DNA from 3 places in the Streptomyces sp. NPDC102406 genome. Region 3 is predicted to be linked to each of the others. Evidence: riboswitches for the same ligand, from Rfam matches in the RefSeq annotation. Region 3 holds a riboswitch; each other region holds the start of a gene.

Region 1 (6,269 bases), on a different contig from region 3:
CCCGCCCCGCGAAACGTCACGAGCCCCACCTTGTCGCGCCGCTGATAGGCGTCGAGCAGCAGCGACAGCACGGCGCCCTTCACGGCGCCCATCCGCTGCCGGGCGGCCATCGAGCCGGAGGCGTCCACGACGAAGAGGACCAGGTTTCCCTCGCGGCCCTCCCGGGTCGCCTGCCGCAGATCGTCACGGCGCACCACGAGCCCGCGCCCGGACCGGCCGCGCGCCCGCTGGTGCGGCGCCGCCGCCCGCACGGTCGCCGCCAGATGCAGCTTGGTCAGAGCACCCCGGGGCCGTACGGCGCCGGTCGTCCTGCCGTGCTCGGTCCGCGCCCGGGACCGCCGCCCCGCGGCCCCCTCGCCCAGACCCGGGACGCTCAGCATCTTCGTCCGGAACGGCTCGCCGGCCGAGACGGCCCGCTGCTCCTGGGCGCCACCGGCCGCGGGAGCGCCCGCGGGGCCCTCCGGGGTCTGCGACGACGGCGACTCGGCACTGTCCTGCGGCTGTCCGTCCCGCTGCTCCCCGTCCCGCTGCTCCCCGTCCTGCGGGGGTCCGTCCTGTCGAGGCTGCCCGCCGCCTCCGCCGGGGCCCCCGCCGTCCGGGCCTCCGTCGTCCGGGTCGTCCGGGCCGTCGGGCTCGGGGTCGTCGGGGCCGAACTCGTCCAGGGTCTCGTCGAGCTTGTCCTCGTCGAGACCCGGCGCGTCGAAGGGGTTGCGGCGCCTGCGGTGCGGGAGCGCGAGCAGCGCGGCCTGCCGCACGTCCTCCGCCAGGACGTCCGTGCGCCCGGCCCACGCGGCGAGCGCGGTCGCGGTCCTGGCCATCACGATGTCGGCCCGCATGCCGTCCACCTCGAACGCGGCGCACGTCGCGGCGATCCGCGTCAACGCCCCGTCGCCCAGGCGTACGTGGGGAAGCAGGGCGCGGGCGGCGGCGATCCGCTCGCGCACCTCGGCCTCCTCGGCGGCCCAGCGCGCGGTGAACCCCTCGGGGTCGTCGTCGTAGGCGAGCCGGCGCTTGACGACCTGGACGCGCTGCTCGGGTTCCCGGGACGCGGCGACCTCCACGGTCAGCCCGAACCGGTCGAGCAACTGCGGTCGCAGTTCGCCCTCTTCGGGGTTCATCGTCCCCACGAGGAGGAAGCGCGCGGCGTGCCGCACGGAGACGCCCTCGCGTTCGACGTAGGAGGCGCCCATGGCCGCGGCGTCCAGGAGCAGGTCGACCAGGTGGTCGTGGAGCAGGTTCACCTCGTCGACGTAGAGAATGCCGCGGTGCGCGTCGGCGAGCAGCCCCGGCTCGAAGGCCTTGACGCCGTCGGCGAGCGCCCGCTCGATGTCGAGCGCCCCGACGAGCCGGTCCTCGGACGCGCCGACCGGCAACTCGACCATGCGCGCGTCCCGTCGGACCCCCGGGCCGGTCTCGTGCGGCCCGTCCGGGCACCGCGGGTCGGGCGCCGCGGGGTCGCAGGAGAAACGGCACCCGGCGACGACGTCCACCGCGGGCAGCAGCGCCGACAGGGCGCGTACGGCGGTGGACTTGGCGGTGCCCTTCTCGCCGCGCACGAGCACACCCCCGACCGCGGGCGACACGGCGTTCAGCAGCAGGGCCAGGCGCAGATCGTCCTGGCCGACGAGGGCTGTGAACGGGTACGGGGTGGTCATCGGACCTCCAGAAAGACGACAGGGCGGGGGCGGCCGAGCCCGGTCAGGGGCGCGGCGAACGGCGCGGGAGGGGGGAGCGGGGCGCTCACGACGGAGCTCCCGGCGGGACGAAGGGCAGCCCCGGGGGAGCCCCGCCCTCGATCAACCGCCACAGCGCGTCCGTGTCGGCGTACCGCTCGATCAGATCCCCCAGTCGGTCCAACTGCTCCTCGCGCAGCGCCGCGAACGAGGTGTCGGGCGCCGGTACGAACCGCCGCCCGGCCGCCGCGGCGACCTCCCGCAGGAACGCCCGCCTGAACCCGTCGGACTCCAGCGACCCGTGCCAGTGCGTGCCCCACACGGCCCCCACCCGGCACCCGTCGAGGAAGGCCTCGCCGCCGAGCACATCGGCGACGCCGTGATGGATCTCGTACCCCTCGACCGGTTCCCCGAGGGCCGTGCCGACGGGCCGGTCCAGCGTCTTGTCGGCCGCGAACCGTACGTGTACGGGCAGCAGTCCGAGCCCGTCCACGACCCCGGCCCGCGACTCGACCTCGTCCTCGATGCGCTCCCCGAGCACCTGGAAGCCGCCGCAGACGCCGAGCACCGGGCGCCCCTCGGCGGCCCGCCGCGCGAGCGCGTCCGCGAGCCCGCGCGCCCTCAGCCACTCCAGGGCCCGCACCGTCCCGCGCGTCCCGGGCACGACCACCAGATCGGCGTCGACCAACTCCTCGGCACGGTCCACGAACCGCACCACGACACCCGGCTCTGCGGCCAGCGCGTCGACATCCGTGAAGTTCGACATCAGCGGCACCGCGCACACGGCGACCCGCAGCACGTCCGCGCCGACGGGCGGCGCCACCACGGACTCGCGCACCGCGCCCCGCAGCGACACCCGCAGCCCGTCCTCCTCGTCGATACCGAGCCCGTGCTGGAAGGGCAGCACCCCGTAAGTGGGCCGTCCCGTAAGGGACTTCAGCATGTCGAGGCCGGGTTCCAGCAGGCTGACATCGCCCCGGAACTTGTTCACGAGGTACCCGGCGAGCAGCTCCTGGTCCTCGGGCGCGAGCAGCGCCGTCGTACCGAAGAACGAGGCGAAGACGCCCCCGCGGTCGATGTCCCCGACCACGAGGACCGGCAGCCGCGCCGCCCGCGCGATCCCCATGTTCACGATGTCGGTGCGCCGCAGGTTGATCTCGGCCGGAGAGCCCGCCCCTTCGCAGATCACGGCGTCATGACTGCCCCGCAACTCCTCCAGGCATCCCACGACGGTGTCGAGCAACGCGCCCTGCCGCTGCCCGTGATAGCCCCGCGCGCTCATCTCGCCCACGGGCTTGCCCATGAGCACGACCTGGCTGCTGCGGTCGCTGCCGGGCTTGAGCAGCACCGGGTTCATCAGCGCGCTCGGCTCCACCCGCGCGGCCTGCGCCTGCATGGCCTGCGCCCGCCCGATCTCGGCGCCCTCGCGCGTCACGAACGAGTTCAGGGACATGTTCTGCCCCTTGAACGGCGCGACCTTCACGCCCTGCCGTACGAGCCACCGGCAGATCCCCGCCGTGACCACGCTCTTCCCGGCGTCCGACGTCGTCCCGGCGACGAGCAGCCCGCCGCCCCGCCGCCCGCTCACCGGCGTCCTCGCAGACGCCTCAGCACCACTTGCCCGGCCACACAGACTCCCCACGCCGCCACACCGACCCGCCGCGACAACCGCGCGGCCCGTTCCACGTCCGACACCCGCACCGCGCGCCCGCGCCCGTTCAGCACGGGCCGGTGCTCGATCCTGCCCCCGTACGCCAAGGTCCCGCCGAGCCGCACCCCGAGCGCCCCCGCGAACGAGGCCTCGACGACCCCGGCGTTCGGGCTCGGATGGGCCCCCGCGTCCTCGCGCCAGGCCCGGGCGGCCTCGCGCGGACGCCCGCCCGTCAGCACGGCGAGCGCCCCGGTCAGCCGCGCCCCCGGCCACCCCGCCACGTCGTCGAGCCGCGCCGAGGCCCAGCCGAACCTGCGGTACCGGGCCGACTTGTGTCCCACCATCGCGTCCAGCGTGTTCACGGCCCGGAAGGCGAGCAGCCCCGGCACCCCGCCGACGGCCCCCCACACCAGCGCCCCCACGACGGCGTCCGAGGTGTTCTCGGCGACCGACTCGACGACGCCGCGCGCGATCCCGTCGGCGTCCAGGCCCTGCGGATCCCGCCCGCACAGGCGCGGCAGCAACTCCCGGGCCAGCTCCACGTCCCCGGCGTCCAGCGCCGATCCGACACCGCGCGCCTCCCGGCCCAGCGAGGTCCCGCCGACCACGGCCCAGGTGGCGGCGGCGGTCAGCGCGACGGAGGCGGCGGGGGAACGGTGTACGGCACGGGCGGCCAGGGCGCCCACCGCGGCGGCGCCACCCGCGCAGACCACGGCGTGCGCGGCGCCCCACCCACGGTGGTCCCGCCACAGCACCCGCTCCACGGCACCCGCGGCCCGGCCGAAAGCGGCGACGGGATGGCCCCGGCGCGGATCACCGAACAGAGCATCGGCAAGGAGACCGGCGGCGGCGCCGTACGCGAAGACGCGCTCGGCCCGCACCGCGCCGCGCAGGGCGAACATGGCGGTAGTTGTCCTCACTCAGGGTGTCCACGCCCTGGTTCGACGAGACCGGCAGCGAGAGTTCCTGGCTCGCCCCTCCCGGCTTCCCGGGCTGGGGCTCACAGTGGCGGGACCGCGCCGGATTCGCACCGGCTTCCTCGTACTGCTGCCGTATATGGCCCGCGAAGTCCACCACGCTGCGCGAAGGCGCGTCAACTTGCCGTTGACCTGGGGGAGGGGAGTGTGGGGAGCTCCACACGCGCGCGGGCGTCGTACGGCCACCACAGGGCCGGAATTCCTCTAGGTGTCGAAATCCGGCCTACCTAGACTGGAAAGCGGCAGACGGAGAGCGGTCCACGAATGGTTGAGGGCGCCTTGCGACGTCGCGGGGCGGATCCGTCCGGTGTCCCTGGGCGGGCCGTCACGGCGGCGCTATGGTGCCTGCACGCGGGCGTGCACTGACGGGGGACGCCGGCTCTCGAGCAGGAGGAGGCCGGTGTGTCCCAAGGGGCGGAGCGTGCTCGGTCATGGCGCGGGAAGGCAGTCGGGCCATGGCGCAGGAGCAGTTACTCCGGAGTGACGGGGGACTGCGTGGAAGTGGCGTTCGGCGAGGCCGAGGTGTGGGTCCGCGACTCCGGGAACCCGGGTGCGGCGGCCCTCGTCCTCCAGCGCGTTCGATGGCAGGCGTTCGTGAGGGCGCTGGGCGGTCCCGGCCCGGGCAGGGCCGGCGGCTGAGCCTGCCGCGGGGGGAGGAGAGCGCGATGACCATGCATTACCTGGCCGAGGCGCGGGAGCGGGCCCACGGTGCGGTGAGCCGCACGGCGCGCGGAGTGGTCCCGCCACGCGGGCTCGTGCGGTTCTGCCTGGCGTGCGGCCTCGCGGCGAGCATCGTCGGCGCCCTGGCCGCCGCACTGGTCCCGGCGGGGCCGGTGCGCGCCGTGGTCTGGGCGCTGATCGCCGCGCTGGTCGCCGCGGCGGCCGGACTGGGCGCCGCTCTGCGCGGCGTCAGGGGCGGCTCGGGGCACCGGGATCCGGCGCCGGATCGGGGCCGGGCGGCGGGGCGTCGACGCTGAGCGGGGACCGTATGCCCTCCGCGCACCGCAGCAGGAGCCGCGTGAACCCGTAGGCGATCGCGGTGATCGGTGACGTGGCCGCCGCGATGACCGACCCCATCGCCCACGGCGACGTCACACCCAGGGCCTGCACCACCACGACCAGCCCCGCGAGCCCGCCGAGCAGCACCAGCGCGCCGCCCATCGCCCAGAACAGCAGGAGCCGCGTCTGGCGGCGGTTCTCGCCCGAGATCTGGGCGTACATCAGCCCGGCGCGCCGCGTCCGCGCGTCGTCGGCCACGACATGGATCACCACGGCCCCGAAGGAGGGCCGCTCCCCGGGGGGCGGCGCGGTGTCACCGGGAGCGGCGTCGGCGGGGGCGGCAGCACCCGTACCGCCCGCGGCATCCGTACCGCTCGCCCCACCGGCCCCCTCGGTGTGGTCGAGCCGGGGAGTCGCGGCCGCGAGGAGCCGCCACCACCACTCGTCGCCTGCGGCCGGCATGTGCGCCTCCTACACGGGCTCTCCAGGGCCCGGCCCGCTGTCACCGCGCGAGGTGCTCACGAGGTGTCGAGCCCGTCCCTGGTCTTGCTGATGAGATCGATGGCCTGGTCGCCGCCGTACGCGATCTCGCGGAGCGATTCGAAGCACTCCTGGTGCTGCACGATCAGTTCGTGGTCGTCGCGGATCGACTGGTTGCCCTGGGACTCCAGGTACAGCAGGTCCTCGTCGTCCGTGAAGCCGAGCAGGATGAAGCTGTTGAGCGTGGCGAAGTGCGCGCCGACGGTGAAGGGCAGCACCTGGACCGACACCCGGGGTCGCTGCGCCATGTCGACGAGGTGCTGCAACTGCCTGCGCAGGACGCGGGGGCCGCCGATCTGCCGGTGCAGGGCCGCCTCGTCCAGGACGAAGAACGTCCACGGCGGAACGTCGTTCTCCAGCGCGCGTTCCTGCCGCTCGGTGCGCAGCTCGACGATCCGCCGGGCCCGGGCCTCCTCCACGTGCGGCTCC
Region 2 (6,269 bases), on a different contig from region 3:
CAGCGACCCGCGCGTCGGCTTCTTCCAGCAGCGCTCGAACTACCAGGACGCCATCGACGCGGGCAAGGTGCTGCCGCCCGCCAAGACCATGGACGACATGCACACCGTCGTGACCAACTCCACGGTCGACGGCGTCCTGTCGGCCGCGCTCGCCCTGCTCATCGTCGTGGTGATCGCGGACGCGGCGCGGATCTGCCTCAAGCACGTACGCGACCCCCGGTCGACCCGGCTGAGCGAGGCCCCCTATGTCGAGTCGACGCTGGTCGCCCCGGCCGGGCTCGTCCCCAGTCGGGAGGAGAAGGCGGAACGGCGAAAGGAGGCGCGCGATGCTGGCGTCGGTACTTCTGCGGGCGGTTGAGCATGTGCGCTGGTACGTACGTGAGTTGACGGACGAATCGGCGTACGAGCGCTACGTGGCACACCAGCGGGCCGTGCACCCGGGGGCCTCCGTGCCCTCGCGGCGCGAGTTCGAGCGCATGCGGACGGACCGTCAGGAAGAGGATCCGCGCCAGGGCTTCCGCTGCTGCTGACGACCGGAAGCAGTACGTCCGTTATCCGGACAGGGGTTCCATAGATCAAGACTCTCGCTTAGATTTCCCGCACGTTAAACGTGAGATAAGTGGGATCAGCGAGGGGACGGAGCCGCGAAATGTCCGATGCGCCGGAAGTTGCGCCACAAGTGGGGAGACCGGTGGTGACACCGGTCCGCGTCGTCATCGGGCTGTGCCTCGTCGCACCGTTCGTGGCGATGCTCTGGGTCAGCTCGTATTCCAAGATCGACCCGACCTTCATCGGCATCCCGTTCTTCTACTGGTACCAGATGCTCTGGGTGCTCATCTCGACGGGCCTCACGATGATCGCGTACAAGCTGTGGCAGCGTGACCAGCGCGCCCGCAAGGCCCCGAGGAGCCAGGGATGAACGGCGGCGTCAACGGTGTCGCGCTCACCGTCTTCATCATCTTCTTCCTGGCCGTCACGGTCATGGGCTTCCTCGCCGCGCGCTGGCGGCGCTCGGAGAGCGACTCGCTCGACGAATGGGGCCTCGGCGGACGCTCGTTCGGCACCTGGATCACCTGGTTCCTGCTCGGCGGCGACCTCTACACGGCGTACACCTTCGTGGCCGTCCCCGCGGCGATCTACGCGGCGGGCGCGTCCGGCTTCTTCGCCGTGCCCTACACGATCCTCGTCTACCCGCTGATCTTCACGTTCCTGCCGCGCCTGTGGTCGGTCTCGCACAAGCACGGGTACGTGACCACGTCCGACTTCGTGCGCGGGCGCTTCGGCTCCAAGGGCCTCTCGCTGGCCGTCGCGATCACCGGCATCCTCGCCACGATGCCGTACATCGCGCTCCAACTGGTCGGCATCCAGGCCGTGCTCGACGTCATGGGCGTCGGGGGCGGCGAGAACACGAACTGGTTCGTCAAGGACCTGCCGCTGCTGATCGCCTTCGGCGTGCTCGCCGCGTACACGTACTCCTCGGGCCTGCGGGCCCCCGCGCTGATCGCGTTCGTCAAGGACGGTCTGATCTACCTCGTCATCGCGGTCGCGATCATCTACATCCCGATCAAACTGGGCGGCTTCGACGACATCTTCGCCGCCGCGGGCAAGAAGTTCGAGCAGCTCAACCCGGCGACCGGCAAACCCGTCGGGGCGCTCGCGCCCGGCGACGCGGGCCACTGGACGTACGCGACGCTCGCGCTCGGCTCAGCCCTCGCGCTGTTCATGTACCCGCACTCGATCACGGCGACCCTGTCGTCCAAGAGCCGCAACGTGATCCGCCGCAACACCACGATCCTGCCCCTGTACTCGCTCATGCTGGGCCTGCTCGCACTGCTCGGCTTCATGGCGATCGCGGCCGGGATCAAGGTGCAGAACGGGCAGTTGGCGATCCCGCAGCTCTTCGAGGACATGTTCCCCGACTGGTTCACGGGGGTCGCCTTCGCCGCCATCGGCATCGGCGCGCTCGTCCCGGCGGCGATCATGTCCATCGCCGCGGCGAACCTCTTCACGCGCAACATCTACAAGGACTTCATCAAGCCCGACGCGACGCCCGCACAGGAGACCAAGGTCTCCAAGCTCGTGTCGCTGCTCGTGAAGGTCGGCGCGCTCGCCTTCGTCCTCACCATGGACAAGACCGTCGCCATCAACTTCCAGCTCCTGGGCGGCATCTGGATCCTCCAGACGATGCCCGCGCTGGTCGGCGGCCTGTTCACCCGCTGGTTCCACCGGTGGGCGCTGCTCGCCGGCTGGGCGGTCGGCATGGTGTACGGCACGCTCGCCGCGTACGGGGTGGCCTCGCCGACGCAAGCACACTTCGGCGGCTCCTCCGACGAGATCCCCGGCATCGGGGAGATCGGCTACATCGGTCTGACCGCGTTCGTCATGAACGTGATCGTGACGGTCGTCCTGACCTTCGTCCTGAAGGCCGTGAAGGCCCCGGCCGGTGTCGACGAGACCTCGCCCGAGGACTACACCGCCGACGCCGGTGACAAGGGCGTCCAGCAGGACCTGCCCGTCGTCGGAGTGGGCGCCGGACACTGATCACCACCCCTCGTAGGACGGGCCTCTCCCTTGTGGAGGGGCCCGTCTCTTTGTGTCGGGCTCCTCCCTCGCACACCAGGACGACACAACATATGGGCACGCGCCGGACACCCGGCACAACATGTATGCTCGCTCTCGCTGTAGCCGCAGGGGAATCCGGTGCAAATCCGGAACTGTCCCGCAACGGTGAACGTATGCGCACACAAAGGCGCCCGCGTGAGTCCGACGACCTGCCGACAGCACACCCGGGCCGTCCGGTCCGGGTGTCGATGACGTCCGGGCCTCGCGGAATGGGCCGGTGACGACGGCGCCCCCGTGCACGCCCGAGCCACTCCTCCCCGCAGGCCCCGAGCCGAGCGAGGGAGAGCCCTTAACGTGACCATCGCGCCGCCCGCCGAACCGGTCTCAGCCGCACCCGACGACGCCCCGGGCACCGCGCTGCTGCGCACCCTGACCGAGCTGACCTCCGACCTGCCCGGCGCCGACCCCGGCCGGGTCGCCGGTGCCGCCCTGCGGGGGCGCAGCGCCGGAGCCGACGAGAGCGAACTGCGCGAACTCGCCACCGAGGCCGCCGCCGGGCTGATCTCCGAGGACCCCGTCTACTCCCGGCTCGCCGCCCGCCTCCTCACACTCTCCGTCGCCGCCGAGGCCGCCTCCCAGGGCGTCACCTCCTTCACCGAATCCGTCGCGACCGGCCACCGGGAGGGCCTGATCGCCGACCGCACCGCAGCGTTCGTCCGCCTCCACGCCACGCGCCTCGACGCGCTGATCGACCCCCGGGCCGACGACCGCTTCGGCTACTTCGGCCTGCGCACCCTGCACAGCCGCTACCTGCTGCGCCACCCGATCACCCGCCGGGTCATCGAGACCCCGCAGTACTTCATGCTGCGGGTGGCGGCGGGCCTGGCCGAGGACGACAGCAGCCGCGCCGTCGACGAGGTCGCCGCGCTCTACGGCCTGATGAGCCGCCTCGACTACCTGCCGTCCTCCCCCACGCTGTTCAACTCCGGCACCCGGCACCCCCAGATGTCGAGCTGCTACCTCCTCGACTCCCCGCTCGACGAGCTGGACTCGATCTACGACCGCTACCAGCAGGTGGCCCGCCTCTCCAAGCACGCCGGCGGCATCGGCCTCTCGTACTCCCGCATCCGCGCCCGGGGCTCGCTGATCCGCGGCACCAACGGGCACTCCAACGGCATCGTGCCGTTCCTGAAGACCCTCGACGCGTCGGTCGCCGCCGTGAACCAGGGCGGGCGCCGCAAGGGCGCCGCCGCCGTCTACCTGGAGACCTGGCACGCCGACATCGAGGAGTTCCTGGAGCTGCGCGACAACACCGGTGAGGACGCCCGCCGCACCCACAACCTGAACCTCGCGCACTGGGTCCCCGACGAGTTCATGCGCCGGGTCGCCGACGGCGCCGACTGGTCACTGTTCTCCCCCGCCGACGTGCCCGAGTTCGTCGACCTGTGGGGCACCGGGTTCGACGCCGCGTACCGCCGCGCCGAAGCCGAGGGCAAGGCACGGAAGACCATCCCCGCACGGGACCTGTACGGCCGCATGATGCGCACCCTCGCGCAGACCGGCAACGGCTGGATGACCTTCAAGGACGCCGCCAACCGCACCGCCAACCAGACCGCGGAACCCGGCCGCACCGTCCACTCCTCGAACCTGTGCACCGAGATCCTGGAGGTCACGGACGACGGGGAGACGGCCGTCTGCAACCTCGGCTCGGTCAACCTCGGCGCCTTCGTCCACGACGGTGACATCGACTGGGAACGGCTCGACGCGGCCGTCCGCACCGCCGTCACGTTCCTGGACCGCGTCGTCGACATCAACTTCTACCCCACCGAGCAGGCGGGCCGCTCCAACGCCCGCTGGCGCCCCGTCGGACTCGGCGCGATGGGCCTCCAGGACGTCTTCTTCAAGCTGCGCCTGCCCTTCGACTCGGCCGAGGCCCGCGCGCTGTCGACCCGGATCTCGGAACGCATCATGCTCGCCGCGTACGAGACCTCCGCCGACCTCGCCGAACGCGACGGCCCGCTGCCCGCCTGGGACGAGACCCGCACCGCCCGCGGCGTGCTGCACCCCGACCACTACGACGTCGAGCTGACCTGGCCGCGGCGGTGGGCCGCACTGCGGAAGCGGATCGCCGCCGTCGGCATGCGCAACTCCCTGCTGCTCGCCATCGCCCCGACCGCGACGATCGCCTCCATCGCGGGCGTCTACGAGTGCATCGAGCCGCAGGTCTCCAACCTCTTCAAGCGCGAGACGCTGTCCGGCGAGTTCCTCCAGGTCAACTCCTACCTGGTCGAGGAGTTGAAGCGGCTCGGCGTGTGGGACGCGCAGACCCGGGAGGCGCTGCGCGAATCGGGCGGCTCGATCCAGGGCTTCACCTGGGTCCCCGACGACGTGCGCGCCCTGTACCGCACGGCGTGGGAGCTGCCGCAGCGCGGCCTCATCGACATGGCGGCGGCCCGCACCCCCTTCCTCGACCAGGCCCAGTCCCTCAACCTCTTCCTGGAGACGCCGACCATCGGCAAGCTCTCCTCGATGTACGCCTACGCCTGGCGATCCGGGCTGAAGACGACGTACTACCTGCGCTCGCGCCCCGCGACGCGCATCGCCCGCGCGGCGGCCCGCGTGCCGCTCCAGGCGGCCGAGCCCGACGCCGTCGCCTGCTCCCTTGAGAACCCCGAGTCCTGCGAGGCCTGCCAGTGATGACCCCCGCACCGAAGAAGACCGCGAAGAACCTGCTCGACCCGGGCTTCGAACTGACCCTGCGCCCCATGCGCTACCCGGACTTCTACGAGCGCTACCGGGACGCCATCAAGAACACCTGGACCGTCGAGGAGGTCGACCTCCACTCGGACGTGGCCGACCTCGCGAAGCTGTCGCCGGGCGAGCAGCACCTGATCGGCCGCCTCGTCGCGTTCTTCGCGACGGGCGACTCGATCGTGGCGAACAACCTGGTGCTCACCCTCTACAAGCACATCAACTCCCCGGAGGCGCGCCTGTATCTCTCGCGTCAGCTCTTCGAGGAGGCCGTGCACGTCCAGTTCTACCTGACGCTGCTCGACACCTACCTTCCCGATCCGCAGGACCGGGCGGCGGCGTTCGCGGCGGTCGAGAACATCCCGTCCATCCGCGAGAAGGCCGAGTTCTGCTTCAAGTGGATGGACTCCGTGGACCGGCTCGACCGGCTGGAGACCAAGGCGGACCGCCGCCGTTTCCTGCTCAACCTGATCTGCTTCGCGGCGTGCATCGAGGGCCTGTTCTTCTACGGTGCGTTCGCGTACGTCTACTGGTTCCGCTCGCGCGGACTGCTGCACGGGCTGGCCACCGGGACGAACTGGGTCTTCCGGGACGAGACCATGCACATGTCGTTCGCCTTCGACGTGGTCGACACGGTGCGCAAGGAGGAACCGGATCTCTTCGACGACGAGCTGCGCGGTGAGGTCACCGACATGCTGCGGGAGGCCGTCGAGGCCGAGCTCCAGTTCGCGCGCGATCTGTGCGGGGACGGGTTGCCCGGGATGAACACGGACTCGATGCGCCAGTACCTGGAGTGCGTCGCCGACCAGCGCCTGGTGCGGCTCGGGTTCGCGCCGGTCCACGGCTCGCAGAACCCGTTCTCCTTCATGGAGCTCCAGGGTGTCCAGGAGCTGACCAACTTCTTCGAGCGCCGGCCCTCGGCCTACCAGGTGGCGGTGGAGGGGTCGGTCGGCTTC
Region 3 (6,269 bases):
AGGGTGGGGCCCTGGGGGGTGAACATGGCGGATCAGCATAGGGCGGTGGGCCGCCGGACATCGCTCTTGCCGCACCCCCGGGGTCGGGTGGTAGTGTCTGGGTGGCACTTGTGTACGCCCCTTCCGAGGCGCCGGTGCCGATTCCCTTCCTCCAGCACCTGCGCGCACCGGTCGTCCGGTCCGCTCCGCAGTGTGCGTCTTCCCTGGTGAGCAGGTTCCCGGCGGGTTCTCCCCCGCCCCCGCTCCGCCAGGTTCCCTCCCGGCCACGGGCTGTCCTGCCCGTCTCCACGGGGCGTGATGTTCCGCCCCTTCTCCCGCCGGATCCCACCCCGCTTCTTCTCCGCGTACCCACAGCGTCCGTGAAAGGACCGTGATCGACATGACCAGCACCACTCTGGAAAAGCCCGGCACCACCGCACAAAGGCCCCGCGCCTCCGCCGCGCCCAGGCCTCCCGTCCGGGCCGCCGGCATCCTCGACATCGGCGCGAACGGGGCGGGCTCCCTGCGCACGGGCGACCTGTCGCCGACCTCCCGAGACGTCCAGGTCCCCGCCGCGCTCATCCGCCAGAACGGCCTGCGCAAGGGCGACGTGGTGACGGGGACGTGTACCGGGCCGCACACCCTCACCCTCGTCGAGAGCGTCGGCGGGGCGCCCGTCGGCACGGTGCGCAACCGCCCCCGGTTCGCCGACCTCACCCCGCTCCACCCCACCGCGCGGCTGCGCCTGGAAAGCCGGGCGAGCGGCCTCGGGGGCCGCGTCGTCGACCTGTTCGCCCCTGTCGGCAAGGGCCAGCGCGGCCTGATCGTCGCCCCGCCGAAGACCGGCAAGACCGTTCTGCTGCAACAGATCGCCGCCGCCGTCGCCGAGAACCACCCCGAGGCCCATCTGATGGTGGTGCTCGTCGACGAACGCCCCGAGGAAGTCACCGACATGCGGCGCTCCGTGCGCGGCGAGGTGTACGCCTCCACGTTCGACCAGCCCGCCAAGGCGCACGTCGCACTCGCCGAGCTCGCCGTCGAACGCGCCAAGCGCCTCGTCGAGCAGGGCCGCGACGTGGTGATCCTGCTCGACTCGCTCACCCGGCTGTGCCGCGCCCACAACAACGCGGCGTCCTCGGGCGGCCGGACCCTGTCGGGCGGCGTCGACGCCGCCGCGCTCACCGGCCCCAAACGCCTGTTCGGCGCGGCCCGCAACACCGAGGAGGCGGGCTCGTTGACGATCCTCGCCACCGCCCTCGTGGACACGGGCTCCCGCGCCGACGACTACTTCTTCGAGGAGCTCAAGGGCACCGGCAACATGGAACTGCGCCTGGACCGCGTCCTCGCCGACCGCCGCGTCCACCCGGCCGTCGACGTCACCCCGTCCGGCACCCGACGCGAGGAACTGCTGCTGTCCGCCCCGGAGTTGTCGGCCCTGCGCGGTCTGCGCCGGGCCCTCCAGGGCAGGGAGGGCCAGTCCTCCTACGAGACGCTGCTCGACACCCTGCGCCGCACCCCCGACAACGCGGCGTTCCTGCGCCAGGTCCACTCGACGGTCCCCGCGCGCTGACACGATCTCCGATGCGTAATACTCACTGTATGAGCCCGAGTATTACGCGCCCCGGTGGCGACCCGGCCGTCACCGTGCGGCGGGCCACGACGCGCGACGCGAGACGCCTGACCCGGCTCGTGCGCGGCTCCCGCGCCTACGAAGGCCCGTACGCCTCGATGGTCGCGGACTACCGGGTGGGCCCCGACTACATCGAGGCGCACCGGGTCTTCGTCGCCGTCGGCCGCGCGGACGACCGGGTCCTCGGGTTCTACTCCCTGGTGCTCGCCCCGCCCGAGCTGGACCTGATGTTCGTCGCCGACGACGCGCAGGGCCTGGGCATCGGGCGCCTGCTCGTCGCGCACATGCGTGAGGAAGCCGGTTCCGCGGGGCTCGACCAGGTCCGCGTCGTCTCGCATCCGCCCGCCGAGGGCTTCTACCGCAGCATGGGCGCCCTGCGCACCGGCACCGACCTCGCCCACCCGCCGGCCGTCGCCTGGGACCGCCCCGAACTCGTCTTCCCCATCACCCCCACGGGCTGAGCGCGGCCCCTTCCCCCGGGCCCGGGCCTCCGCCACGGTCGCAGGGGTTCCGCCCGCGCCGCGCACAGCGCACACTCGGTGGCATTCGAGCGGGCGGCAATGCGGCAAGGAGGCCACATTGGGCGGCAGCGAGACGCGCGGCGACGCGTTCGACGTGATCGTGGAGATCCCGCAGGGCTCCCGGAACAAGTACGAGATGGACCACGAACTCGGGCGGATCCGGCTCGACCGGATGCTGTTCACCTCGACCCAGTACCCCGCGGACTACGGCTACGTCGACGGCACGCTCGGCGGTGACGGCGACCCGCTGGACGCGCTCGTCCTGACCGGCGACGCAACCTTCCCCGGCTGCACCATCGAATGCCGGGCCATCGGCATGTTCGTGATGAGCGACGAGAAGGGCCCGGACGAGAAGATCCTCTGCGTCCCCGCCCACGACCCGCGCCACGCCTCGACCCGGGACATCGAGGACATCCCCGAGTTCGACCGCCTGGAGATCACCCACTTCTTCGAGGTCTACAAGGACCTGGAGCCCGGCAAGTCGGTGGAGGGCTCGCACTGGGAAGGCCGGGACAAGGCGTACGAGGAGATCGCGCGGGCGCGGGAGCGCCGGGAGCGGTAGCCGCTCGCGGCGCCGGGGAGCGCGTCGTCTATGGTGGGCGGGCCGTGGTGCTCGGGAAGACCGGTGACGGCCCGTGAGGGCCAAGTCCGGAGCGGCCCTCGCCACTGTGATCGGGTTTTCCGCCGGCCCCCGGGGCCGGTGGGAACCGCGCCGCTCCACCGAGCCACTGGCTGCCGCGAGGCAACTGGGAAGGCAGGAGCGGCGGGGCACGCCCGTAAGCCAGGAGACCGGCCACGGCATCTCACGAAGTGTTTCCACGAGGTGCTGGAGCGTGATCAAGGCATGACCCTGCCCGTGAACTCCCCCGCGCGGCCGACAGGTGCGCACCCCCCTGCCCCCTTCCGCTGGCGCCGCGAGGACACCGTGCGCACGGCGGGTCTCGTCGCGGTGATCGCGGCGCTGCACGTCGTCGCGTTCGGTGTGCTGTTCCTCCTCGTCGTCCCCCGCCACTACGAGGTCGGCGACAAGGCCTTCGGCATCGGCCTGGGCGTGACCGCGTACACGCTCGGCATGCGGCACGCCTTCGACGCCGACCACATCGCCGCGATCGACAACACGACCCGCAAGCTGATGGCGGACGGCAAGCGCCCCGTCTCCGTGGGCTTCTGGTTCGCGCTCGGCCACTCCAGCGTGGTCGTCGCGATGGCCGCCCTGGTCGCGGGCGGCGCCGCCCTCGCGGGCATCCTGCTGAACGACGACTCCCGCACCCACCAGGTGCTCGGCGTCGTCGGCACCACCGTCTCGGGTACGTTCCTGTACCTCATCGCCGCGCTCAACCTCGTTGCCCTGCTGGGCATCCTGAAGGTCTTCCGGGCGATGCGCGAGGGCACGTACGACGAGCGGCAGCTCGAACAGCACCTGGACTCGCGGGGGTTCATGAACCGCGTCCTCGGCCGGTTCACCCGGTCGATCACCCGCCCGGGGCAGATGTTCCCGCTCGGTTTCCTCTTCGGGCTCGGCTTCGACACGGCGACCGAGGTGACGTTGATGGTGATGGCCGGCAGCGGCGCGGCGGCGGGTCTTCCCTGGTACGCGATCCTGTGTCTGCCGCTGCTGTTCGCCGCGGGCATGAGCCTGTTCGACACGCTCGACGGGACGTTCATGAACTTCGCGTACCAGTGGGCGTTCTCCAACCCGGTGCGCAAGGTGTTCTACAACCTCACCATCACCGGTCTGTCGATCGCGGTCGCCTTCTTCATCGGCACGATCGAACTCGTCGGTGTCCTGCACGAGAAGCTGTCCCTGAGCGACGCGGTGACCGGCTGGATAGCCGGGCTCGACCTGGACAACGTCGGCTATGTCATCGTCGGCCTGTTCGTGGTCGTGTGGGCGGCGGCCATCGCCTACTGGCGGCTCGCCAAGGTCGAGCAGCGCTGGTCGGCGCGGGTCGCCGACGGCGGGTGACGGCCTGCCGCCCGACGCGCGGCGACGACATCGCGAGAGCACGAAGCACGGAGGAGACCCGGATGAGCGTTGCCCGCCCGCCCCTTGAAGGCGTCACCGTCGTCAGCCTGGAACAGGCGGTGGCCGCGCCGTTCGCCACGCGCCAGCTCGCCGACCTGGGGGCGCGCGTGATCAAGGTCGAGCGGCCCGGCGCCGGTGACTTCGCCCGCCGCTACGACGAGACGGTGCACGGGCAGTCCAGCCACTTCGTGTGGCTGAACCGCTCGAAGGAGTCGGTGACGCTCGACGTCAAGACGGACGGCGGGCGCGCGGTCCTCGACCGGTTGCTCGCCGGGGCGGACGTCTTCGTGCAGAACCTGGCCCCTGGAGCTGCGGCCCGACTCGGCCTGTCCGCGCGGGAGTTGGCGGAGCGTCACCCGTCGCTGATCGTCTGCGACGTCTCCGGCTACGGCAGCGACGGGCCCTGGGCCCACCGCAAGGCGTACGACCTGCTGGTGCAGTGCGAGACGGGCGTCGTGTCGGTGACGGGCGCGCCCGACGCCCCGGCCAAGGTCGGCATCGCGATCGCCGACATCGCGGCCGGGATGTACGCCTTCTCGGGCATCCTCACCGCCCTGTACGAGCGGCGGGCCACCGGCACCGCCCGCGCGGTGGAGGTGTCGCTGTTCGAGGCGCTCGCGGAGTGGATGGGCTATCCCGCGTACTACACGGCGTACTCGGGCGGGCAGCCGGAGCGGGTCGGTGCCGCGCACGCGACGATCGCGCCCTACGGCCCCTACGAGGCGGCGGACGGCAAGACGGTCCTGCTGGCCGTGCAGAACGAACGGGAGTGGGCCTCCTTCTGCGCGGAGTTCCTGGACGACGCCGCGCTCGCCGACGACCGGCGCTTCCACCGCAACTCGGCCCGGGTCGCGCACCGCGCCGAACTCGACGCGATCGTCACGGCGCGCTTCGCCGAACTCGACGCGCGCGAGGCGGTCGCCCTCCTGGAGCACGCCAAGGTCGCGAACGCCCGGCTCAACACGGTCACCGACTTCCTGGACCACCCGGTCCTGAGCGGCCGCGACCGCTGGCGCGACGTCACCACCCCGGGCGGCCCCGTCCGGGCGCTCGTCCCCCCGGTGACTCTGCACGGCGTCCGCCCCCGGATGGACCCGGTCCCTGCGGTGGGCGAACACACGGAGGCCGTGCTGAAGGAGTTCGGCTACGACGCGACGACGATCGGGGAGCTGCGGACACAGGGGGCGCTCTGAGGATGGGCGGGGCGCGCGTGGGGGCCGTTCGGCCCACCACAAGGGTCACTCGGCCCGCACCGGGCGAAGGGCCTCACTGAGACACTGATGCCAGAGCCTCCCGTGCCCTCGCTCTCCCGCCGCGGCGCATGGTCGAGGCACCTGGGCCCGCCGCCCGCAGGAGGGGGAGCTGCGAACGGCGGGCCCGGCCCGGGGCCGCACCCGGCCGGATCGGGAGCGATAAGGTGTCGCGTCACCTTTGTCGCGTCACCCTTCTCGCGTCACCCTTGTCGCGCCCGATCGCTCAGGAGTACGTACGTGTCCGTAGCCATCGACCCGTCCGAGGCAGCCGTCCCCTCCGGGGAGGACACCGGCGCCGGGAACGCGCCGGAGAATTTCTGGCAGCCCCCGGCGGCGGAGAGCGGGAGCGGCCCCGGTGACGGGGACGGAGCCGAGGCCGGGCCGGACGCCGAGGACGCCGAGGACACCGAGGACGACGCTTCCCGTGAGGTGCCGGAGGCCATCGCCCGCGACGCCCGCGAGTTCGGTGTCTACGCCCGCACCGGCGGCTGGTCCTTCGCCCTGAAGGTGGCCCGCAGTGTGCGCCCGGGCGGCCAGCCCGCCGGTGAGACGCCCAAGGTGTCGGCGCGCAGGTTCGCCGAGCTGGCGGGGTGCTCGGCCGAACGCGTCATGCGCTTCTACAAGGCGTGGGACAAGGCGGCGGACGACGGGGTGGTCCCCCAGTTCGAGGCGCTGGCGCCGGGCGCCGACATCGACCTCCCCGACGCCGACGTCTGGCTGTCGTACTACGTCTCCCGGTCGAGCGCCGCCTCGGTGCGCGGTCAGGCGATCACCGAGGCCGCCGAGGCCGAGGGCATCCGCCCCACCAAGGCCCTGGAGGTCGCCGAGAACCCGACGGCGCTTCGGGCGGCCATCCTCGC

Evidence for each region. A riboswitch is a leader RNA that binds a small molecule or an ion and turns the genes downstream of it on or off. The one in region 3 is predicted to bind cobalamin.
Region 1: linked by a shared signal. The riboswitch ahead of ACIRF8_RS08225 (cobalamin biosynthesis protein) and the one ahead of ACIRF8_RS12260 (HoxN/HupN/NixA family nickel/cobalt transporter) in region 3 are both predicted to bind cobalamin.
Region 2: linked by a shared signal. The riboswitch ahead of ACIRF8_RS23165 (ribonucleoside-diphosphate reductase subunit alpha) and the one ahead of ACIRF8_RS12260 (HoxN/HupN/NixA family nickel/cobalt transporter) in region 3 are both predicted to bind cobalamin.

What each region holds. Positions count from the first base shown of each region.
Region 1 is NZ_JBIWKP010000001.1:1,789,968-1,796,236, forward strand. It holds gene ACIRF8_RS08215 (putative cobaltochelatase) at 1-1,655, opposite strand, end outside; gene ACIRF8_RS08220 (cobyric acid synthase) at 1,741-3,261, opposite strand; gene ACIRF8_RS08225 (cobalamin biosynthesis protein) at 3,258-4,205, opposite strand; cobalamin riboswitch at 4,264-4,406, opposite strand; gene ACIRF8_RS08230 (DUF397 domain-containing protein) at 4,704-4,940, shown strand; gene ACIRF8_RS08235 (hypothetical protein) at 4,967-5,278, shown strand; gene ACIRF8_RS08240 (hypothetical protein) at 5,211-5,762, opposite strand; gene ACIRF8_RS08245 (helix-turn-helix domain-containing protein) at 5,819-6,269, opposite strand, start outside.
Region 2 is NZ_JBIWKP010000005.1:432,858-439,126, reverse strand. It holds gene ACIRF8_RS23185 (carbon starvation CstA family protein) at 1-358, shown strand, start outside; gene ACIRF8_RS23180 (YbdD/YjiX family protein) at 327-530, shown strand; gene ACIRF8_RS23175 (DUF3311 domain-containing protein) at 650-919, shown strand; gene mctP (monocarboxylate uptake permease MctP) at 916-2,541, shown strand; cobalamin riboswitch at 2,650-2,794, shown strand; gene ACIRF8_RS23165 (ribonucleoside-diphosphate reductase subunit alpha) at 2,917-5,259, shown strand; gene ACIRF8_RS23160 (ribonucleotide-diphosphate reductase subunit beta) at 5,259-6,269, shown strand, end outside.
Region 3 is NZ_JBIWKP010000002.1:801,280-807,548, forward strand. It holds gene ACIRF8_RS12240 (class I SAM-dependent methyltransferase) at 1-26, opposite strand, end outside; gene rho (transcription termination factor Rho) at 380-1,549, shown strand; gene ACIRF8_RS12250 (GNAT family N-acetyltransferase) at 1,579-2,070, shown strand; gene ACIRF8_RS12255 (inorganic diphosphatase) at 2,189-2,692, shown strand; cobalamin riboswitch at 2,721-2,943, shown strand; gene ACIRF8_RS12260 (HoxN/HupN/NixA family nickel/cobalt transporter) at 2,975-4,096, shown strand; gene ACIRF8_RS12265 (CaiB/BaiF CoA transferase family protein) at 4,159-5,349, shown strand; gene ACIRF8_RS12270 (hypothetical protein) at 5,647-6,269, shown strand, end outside.